One region of the Paenibacillus sp. Soil724D2 genome, then DNA from elsewhere that is predicted to be linked to it. Evidence: riboswitches for the same ligand, from Rfam matches in the RefSeq annotation. Region 1 holds a riboswitch; the other holds the start of a gene.
The links. Region 1 has a riboswitch for thiamine pyrophosphate ahead of ASG85_RS15640 (ABC transporter substrate-binding protein). Riboswitches for the same ligand answer to the same signal wherever they lie in the genome.
Positions count from the first base shown of each region.

Region 2: linked by a shared signal. The riboswitch ahead of ASG85_RS11390 (ECF transporter S component) and the one ahead of ASG85_RS15640 (ABC transporter substrate-binding protein) in region 1 are both predicted to bind thiamine pyrophosphate.

Region 1 covers NZ_LMRY01000014.1:55,445-59,933, reverse strand. The annotation lists gene ASG85_RS15660 (DUF3369 domain-containing protein) at 1-497, shown strand, start outside; gene ASG85_RS15655 (patatin family protein) at 687-1,538, shown strand; gene ASG85_RS15650 (VOC family protein) at 1,559-1,969, shown strand; TPP riboswitch at 2,546-2,656, shown strand; gene ASG85_RS15640 (ABC transporter substrate-binding protein) at 2,766-3,779, shown strand; gene ASG85_RS15635 (MTH1187 family thiamine-binding protein) at 3,807-4,097, shown strand; gene ASG85_RS15630 (ABC transporter permease) at 4,097-4,489, shown strand, end outside.
Region 2 covers NZ_LMRY01000009.1:122,410-126,898, reverse strand. The annotation lists gene ASG85_RS11400 (DUF3105 domain-containing protein) at 1-132, opposite strand, end outside; gene ASG85_RS11395 (methyl-accepting chemotaxis protein) at 323-1,768, shown strand; TPP riboswitch at 1,830-1,938, shown strand; gene ASG85_RS11390 (ECF transporter S component) at 2,033-2,629, shown strand; gene ASG85_RS11385 (ABC transporter ATP-binding protein) at 2,634-4,109, shown strand; gene ASG85_RS11380 (energy-coupling factor transporter transmembrane component T family protein) at 4,100-4,489, shown strand, end outside.

The DNA of each region.
Region 1 (4,489 bases):
TACTGGCTATTAAATATGGATTATCTGAGCAGGAAGCCGAAGTCATTCGCTTGGCTTCGCCGATGCATGATGTTGGTAAAGTTGGCATACCAGACGCGATTTTGAACAAGCCTGGATCGCTAACAAGTGAAGAATTCGATGTTATGAAAACTCATTCGAATCTGGGGTACGAAATGCTCAAGCATTCGAACAAGCAAGTCTTAAATGCCGCTGCTATCATCGCACAGCAGCATCATGAGCGTTTTGATGGAACAGGGTATCCCCAAGGACTTCGAGGCGACGAGATACACCTCTATGGTCGTATAACCGCATTAGCTGATGTATTTGATGCTTTATGCAGTGATCGTGTTTATAAGAAAGCTTGGGAACTTGATCGTGTAATGGATTTGCTTAAAACGGAACGCGGTCGGCATTTCGATCCTGTGATCGTAGATCTCTTTATTAAGCATTTGGATGAGTTCCTGGTAATCAAAGAGTTCTACAAGGAGCAGCGTTAACATCATCATCCGTAAAATTCGCCAAAAACGTGGATTATCTGGGGTAATTCCTGAATCCATCTAATAAAGTGGCATGAAATCTGCTTCTTTGTCTCTTTTACGGAGATGGAGGAGCATTTCTTTTAATTGACATTTCCTGTATGCTAGAAAGGGGCTAGAGACAGAGAGAAAGAGAAAGAAGGTGTGACCATGGAAGGAATTGGACTCGTACTGGAAGGCGGAGGTATGCGTGGCGTATACACCGCAGGAGTCTTGGAATACTTTATGGAAGAGGATTTATATTTTCCTTATGTGGTTGGTGTATCCGCAGGTGCATGTAACGCAGTTTCGTATATTTCCAAACAACCCGGGCGTAATAAAAAAGTAACGATCGGTTATATTAGAGATCACCGATATTTAAGCTATCGCAATTTATTCCGTCATAAGAGCATATTTGGGATGGATTTTATATTTAAAGAGTTGCCGAATAAGCTGGTACCGTTTGATTACGATACCTTCTATAACTCGTCACAGCAGTTCGCGATCGGTACAACCGATGCGCATACGGGCGAACCTATTTATTACACGAAACATCAGCTTATGCAGCAAACCTTGCCGATTGTTCAAGCATCAAGTTCATTGCCATTTGTAGCCACTCCGATTCATTATGAAGGTCGGACCTTGTTTGACGGCGGCTTAGTAGATCCGATTCCTGTGAAGAAGTCTCTTGCTGATGGGAACAAAAAGCATGTTATCGTGTTGACCAAAGAACAGGGGTATCGCAAGAGTCCCTTTAAGCAGCGGTGGCTAGCTAAAAGTTTCTACCCGGCTTATAACGGCCTTGTAAATGTACTTGTCAATCGAAGTGAAATCTATAATGGAACCTTAGAAACCATTGAACGAATGGAAGCAGATGGAAGTGCGATCATTATACGACCTTCGTCGAAAGTAGTAGTAGGCCGTATGGAAAAGGATCCAAAGAAACTAGAAGCGTTGCACGAGCTTGGCTATCAGGATGCGAAACGAATGGGATCACAGATGAAAGAATGGTTACTTAGTTGACCGTAAGGAGCTGTGTGTATTTGGAAAAATCAAATCAAAAAATTACTACGTTTTTAATGTTTACCGGTCAAGCTGAGGAAGCCATGAATTTCTATACTTCTTTATTTGACCATTCCGAGATATTGACCATAAAACGCTATGGAGCAGGCGAAGCAGGCGCGGAGGGAAGTGTTGTGCACGCCACGTTTTCACTTCATGGACAGGTTTTTATGTGCATAGATAGCTATGTAAAGCACGATTTCACTTTTACACCTGCGATTTCTTTGTACGTTACATGTGACAGTGAAGAGGAAATTGATCGCGTGTATGAGAAGTTAGCGCAAGACGGCAAGGTGTTCATGCCATTAGCGGCCTACCCATTTAGTGAAAAGTTTGGTTGGGTTGGTGATCGTTTCGGCGTCACATGGCAATTGACTCTTGCGAGAAACTAGACATATTAATTAAGGCCACTGTTCCTTTGAAGAGCGCCCCTTAGAATAAACATTGGAAAAACCCCTGGGTTAAACCGATGAAAAATTTAGGGGGGGATTCATAAGGTAAACGGTGGTTTTTTCTTGTTTTTAAAGGTTGGTGAAGGGCTGGACGAACTCTCGATGGATGATGTTGTAGGAAATGCAACAATTGCAGCCTATAAAAGCGCTATTGCGATACGATGTTGCATAAAGTGCAACAGTTTGGACCCCTACAGGTCATTTCTCCAAAGGGGTAAAAAGAAGTGTTGTACAAACTACAACTTACACTTAATAAATAGCGTTTGTGAGTGGAAAATGTTGCAGAAAATACAACAACAGTAACCACGGATGGCTGCCTATATGTACAAAGCCTTTGACCAACGTTACAAACAAATTTGAAGTTATGGCCGTCGGGTCTGCTGAAGAAGTTAATGAGAGTTATCAACAAGCATCAAAAGCGTATAACATAAGCCCAATTTGCTGGATGCAGCAGGAATGTAGTTATCATTTCTGTTTGCAATAAGTACGAACATGAGGTATGGTATAAACAAACCAATAAGAACCCACGGGAGCTTGAGAAGTCAGGCTGAGATTGTGACCGTCATTGTCACTCACCGTTAATCTGATCTGGGTAATGCCAGCGTAGAGAACTCACATAAATGCACGTTCATTCGATCTGTTTCGAATGGGTTTATCATTTTCTACACATGGCGCTCCCGGATAACGGGGGCTTTTTCTTGTGGTTAAAAAGAGATGTGGAGAGGGGAAACAAAGAATGAAATGGAAGAAAATTGCACCACTTATGCTAGTGAGCTTAACAGTCGCCTTGGCAGGTTGCGGTAATAAGATGGCAGAACAGCCGGCAAAACAAACGGCCAAGCCGTTAACGAACGTGAAGGTCGTTCTAGACTGGACGCCAAATACGAACCATACGGGGTTATACGTCGCTAAGGATCAAGGCTTTTTTGAAAAAGAGGGACTGAATGTAGAAATTATTGCTCCTGGTGAAGGCGGAGCCGATGCGATGATTGCTTCAGGCGCTGCGGAATTCGGTGTCAGTTATCAAGAAAGTATTACACAAGGACGAATTCAAGGTGTACCGTTAGTTTCCATTGCTGCGGTGATTCAGCATAACACATCCGGTTTTGCATCGCCGGTAGCGAAGAACATCAAGTCGCCTAAGGATTTCGAGGGGAAAACGTATGGCGGTTGGGGTGCACCGTCAGAAAGTGCGATGATCGACTCGCTTATGCAATCCGAAAAAGCAGATCCAAGCAAAGTGAAGATCGTGAACATCGGTGATGCCGATTATTTCACTGCCGTTAAGCGGGATATTGATTTCGCATGGATTTACTACGCTTGGACAGGTGTAGATGCCGAGCTGCGCGGTGAGCCGCTGAACATGATTTATTTGAACAAATATTCGGATAAACTGGATTACTATACACCGGTTCTTGCGACGAATGAGAAAATGATCAAAGAGAAGCCTGAGCTCGTGAAAGCCTTCATGGCTGCTGCATCGAAAGGGTATCAATTTGCGATCAGCAAGCCTGAGGACGCTGCTAATATTTTGATCAAAGCGGTTCCTGATTTAGATAAAAAACTTGTGCTTGCCAGTCAAAAATGGCTTAGCCCGCGTTATCAAGATGATGCCGCTCGTTGGGGCGAACAAAAAAAATCCGTATGGGAAAATTATGCGACCTGGATGCTTGATCACAAGCTGCTCGAGAAAAATATCGATGCAGATGCTGCATTCACGAACAAATTCTTACCGGAAAGCTCAAAATAACACGATTTGTTGGAGGAGGCACTTATAGTGGCTAATGCACTTGTCAGTATTCAAATCATTCCGAAAACGAAAAACAATGAAGATGTCATCCCCTATGTAGACCGTGCTATTGAAGTGATAGCCAAGTCTGGCGTGAAATATTTCGTATCTCCGCTGGAAACGACAATGGAAGGGGAGCTCGACCAACTTCTGGCGATCATTCAAGACATGAATGCCGCGATGATTGAGATGGGCAGCCCTAACGTAATTTCGCAGGTGAAAATTTACTTCAATCCGTCAGGTGCTTCTATGGACAAATTGACGGAGAAATACAGATAATGAAACAGCATCGCTGGTTCAAAGCGGGGTGGCCACCGATTGTTGTGGTCATCCTTCTGCTGCTTTTATGGCAGCTTGCCGTGACTTGGGGAGGTACAGCAAGCTGGCTGCTGCCTAGTCCGCTCAAAATATGGAAAGACGGCACTACGGATATGCCCAGGGTATGGATGCACACATTCGCTACACTGCGTTTAATGTTGATTGGGTTTAGTGCTGGTGTAACAGGCGGCGTGATTGTCGCTAGCTGCTTACATCGAGTGCCTGCGCTAAAGGCTGGTTTTTACCCGCTCCTTATTTTATCTCAAAATGTCCCGACCATTGCACTGGGACCGCTGCTTATCATTTTATTTGGTTTTGGCATTTTACCTAAAATTCTATTAATCTCACTTGTT
Region 2 (4,489 bases), on a different contig from region 1:
TCGACTAGAGTTCTGTTTGTGCGCTTTCGCGGCCAATACATAGCCAATAATCGATAAAACAAAAATAGCCAATCCTATGTAAAGCAAAATAGCCATAAAATCAGGTCCGTGCTGCATGGTTGAATGATCCATTATAAATGATCTCCTTTTAGAATAAATTTTTAATTACCAACACTACATATTGTAGTTTCACTATTAGCTAGAAGTCAATTTCTGCGTAATGATCTTGCTCTTTATCATTCCAAATAGAGGATTATTCAACCCTTTGTTGAATTATGTAATAAAATGTCATTTCATGTAGAATAAAAGGAGAGAAGTTCCAGTGTCAGAACAACGATTAGAACTACACAGAAGAAATGGATTAATGGTCAAATTGTTATGGGGATGCTTGGTGCTTGGAATTGCGGCAGCCTATCAATCGCCGAAATTGATCATGACTTTGCTCTCTTACGGAGCACCGATTGCACTTTTATGTACCATTTTAACTTGGAAAAAAATCTGGGTACCTTACACGATGTATGTCATTGCTGTTGGTTTTAACATCATTTCTTACTTTTTTATGGCCCATGACCCCGCACTGTCCAGTATTCTAATCTTGTTTCTCGGTTTGACCCTCGTTTCTTTGTATATGAACTTCCGACCGCTTTTGCTTAATGCCGTGATTGGACTTATCAATTTGAACTATTTTTGCTCCACATTACCCGGGGATTTCGGCCTAGTAACCATTAATGCTTTCTACTTGTTGACCATTTTAACCTTGGTAGGGCAAGGCCAAATTGGAACTAGAATGCTTGCTAATGTAGTGAAGAGCGTGAAAGAGTCTGAGGTGTCTCGTATAAAGTCAGAAGAAATTCTGACAGGCGTCCGTACAACAACAGAAGTGCTTGGAACATCCAGCAATACGCTTCAGGATAATGCGTCGGTTACGGGCAGAATTACCGAAGAAGTCGTGGCTGCTTTTCAAGAAATCTCGATTGGTATTGAGTCGCAAGCAACCAGCATCACGGATATTACAACCGCTATTCAGGAAGTAAATGAGACGGTTGAGAGGACCTCTTCCGCTTCGAACACGATGAGCAGCAGATCCCGAGATACGGCGCGGATGACGAATGAAGGCAAGAATCAGATGGAAGATTTGTCACTCAAAATCAATGATATTACGGTTATCGTGACCGAAACGTCAGAAATTATGAATGCAGTCAATGAAGAAAATGTGAAAATCGGAAATATCGTTACAACGATTGCCGACATAGCGAATCAAACGAATCTCTTGTCGTTAAATGCTTCCATCGAGGCTGCCCGCGCAGGCGAGCATGGCAAAGGCTTCTCCGTTGTTGCGAACGAAATTCGTAAGCTGGCGCAGAATGCGCACGTCGCTTCCACAGACATCTCGGAAATTCTAGGCTCTATTCAAGATAAAGTAGAGACAGCTGTAGAGAAGGTTGCCGTCGGCATTACCGCCGTAGAGTCTGGTAAGAAATCAGCGGAGAGCGTCGATCAGCTGTTCGAAGTCATCAACAGCAATACGGCTGAAGTCATGGAACAAGCGGAGAACCTGCAGCGCATGAATGCTCAATTGCTAACATCGTCACAAAGAGTCGCTGAGGAAATGACGTCCGTTGCGGCGATTACTGAGCAATCCGCAGCTTCCGTGCAAGAAGTGCTTGCTAGTGCTGAAGTGCAGCAAAGGCGTGTTGAAGATATCGTAGACAGTATTCGCCAGCTGAACGGATTGACGCATGATCTGCAGCATTTGATTGAGAAATAGAGCGAATGTCCCAAAAAAAGGATTGCCAAAAAGTTGGGAATCCGCTACAGTTAAGCCAAATGAATAGCAACACGGGTGCTTGATGAAGTCAGGCTGAGATAGTGGCCCTATGCCACTGACCGTTAATCTGATCTGGGTAATGCCAGCGTAGAGAATGAAGTGCCTTTCCGCACTAATTTTATGCCTGCCGCTACCCGGTGGGCTTTTTTTTCGTGTTCGCCTATCCATTTTACATATCTATATGAAAAGGAGTCGAACAAACAGATGGCACAAAAAGAAACAGCAGCAAAGGGTTTGAAATTGACTGATATCTTGATCACTATAGTGATCGCAGCGGTGTTTGGTGTGATTTATCGCGTATGGGGGCCAATGTACGATATTTTGAAACCATTCGGTCTTCACGCAGAGCAGTTGAGCTATGGCATGTGGTTTATGGCTGCGACCTTCGCATTTCTGGTTATTCGCAAACCCGGCGTTGCGTTATTGGCTGAGGTAGCGGCGGCGACGATAGAGGCGCTTTTTGGCGGCTCATGGGGTGTCTCGACACTTGTCTATGGGTTGCTGCAAGGGCTTGGTGCTGAACTCGTTTTTGCTCTTTTCCTTTACCGCCGTGCAAATGTGGGCGTGACAATCCTAGCGTCCTTCGCATCCGCAGCTTTATCCTTACTCGTGGATAATTACTATGGCTATATTGATCAACTCACATTCTGGAACTACTGTCTGTTTATTGGACTTCGTCTCTTGGGCAGCGCTTTGATCGCCGGCGTATTCGCATACTACTTAGCGGGTGCACTGGCCCGTACCGGTGTGCTCAGCCTAGTTCGTCCTGTTTCGAAGAAAGATTACGACGCATTGGGGTAACGTGATGAGCGAAGGAATGAGCGTGACGAATCTAAGGTTAAAATATCCCGGAGAAGACGCCCCCCTGTTATTTCAGGGGGTTTCCTTTTCGATAGAACCTGGAGAGAAGGTCCTGCTTCTGGGGCCGAGCGGCTGCGGCAAATCAACCCTGCTTCAAGTGTTAAGCGGTATTGTGCCCGACATTGTAGAGATTCCGCTGAAGGCAGATGGCATTCACACTCCAAGCCGCTCAGGCTATGTCTTTCAAGATCCGGAGACACAGTTCTGCATGCCGTATGTAGATGAGGAAATTGCTTTCGTCTTGGAAAATTTACAAGTCCCTCGTGAGGAGATGCCTGCTCGTATCGCGTATTATCTGGAGTTGGTGGGGCTTGAACTAGAAGACACCCATACTTTGGTTGGGAATCTGTCGCAAGGGATGAAACAGCGGCTGGCTATTGCGAGTGTGCTCGCCCTAGAGCCGGAAGTGCTGTTCCTAGACGAGCCTACGGCGCTTCTAGATGAAGAAGGCACTGAGCAGGTATGGGAAACGATTCGAAGGATTAGTGCTGAGAAGACACTGGTTATCGTGGAGCATAAAATAAGCGGCATCCTAGGATTCATCAACCGCTTGATCGTTATGTCACCAGATGGAGGACTGCTAGCAGATGGCACGCCTCAAGAGGTGTTCGAAGCTTATAAACAGCAAATGATTGACTATGGGATCTGGTACCCTGGTGTTTGGGACGATAAGGAGATGGAGTTAAAAACAACCTCCATCATTCAGACTTCGGCGCCGGTCATGACCTTTCGCGATTTTGTAGGGTTACGCGGAGGGCAGATCAAGACCTCTGTGGATAACTTGAACGTCTATCCTGGCGACTGGATTACCGTTGTCGGTGCCAATGGCGCAGGCAAAAGCTCGCTGCTGTTAGCGATCATGCGGCTCATCCCAACCCGCGGCAGCTGCTGGATCGAGGGGGTTAAGGGCAGTAAAGTCGAGCAGCTTGCGGAGCAAGTCGGCTTTGTGTTCCAGAACCCCGAATTCCAATTCGTCACGAATTCGGTGGAGGAAGAACTGGCCTACTCCTTGCTGGAGACGGATCAGGGGCGGGATGTGCAGTGGGCGGCTATAGAGCTGCTGCTTAGGGAATACGACCTGCTCGCGCTGCGCAAGAGGCATCCGTTCCAGCTGTCGATGGGCCAGAAGAGGCGCTTAAGCGTGGCGTCCGCGATGGTACGCGGCCCCCGCATTCTGCTGCTGGATGAGCCCACCTTCGGGCTTGATGCCCGTGGTACCCTCCGCATCTTGCAGCAGCTGGAGCAGCTGCGGGCGAGCGGAACTGTGATTGTGATGGTCACGCACGATCTGGAGATTGTGAAACGCTGCGCCACTCGCGTTTGGCAGGTTGAAGATGGGCATGTGAAGGAGTTGCCGGCTGGGAAGCTGCCGGCCTCCGCTGCACATGCTGCAGAAGGAGCTGCGATGCTATGCAACTAACATTCGCGTATCGTGAAACCTGGCTGCACCGGGTGAATCCGGGTGTGAAGCTGATCCTGTCCATCCTTCTGTTTATTGTTGTCGTGTTCACGCATAATTTGAATGCGATGATGTATTTGACCTTGGGCGCTCTGATGCCGCTCTTCTTGTTCTCAGGCCATCCGATGAAGCGGCTGCTGTTGTATGCCTCACCGTTCTTGCTAATCTTCCTATCCTCTTCCACGGGGATGATGATGTTCGGCAGCGGAGATACGCTTTGGTACCAGCTGGGCTTCATCCGTATCACCGAAGAAAGCTTCTATCGCGGGATCCATCTGGGCTTTCGGGGCCTTCAGGTTGCTGCGGTCGGGCTGCTGTTTAGCTTAACCACACGGCCCGTT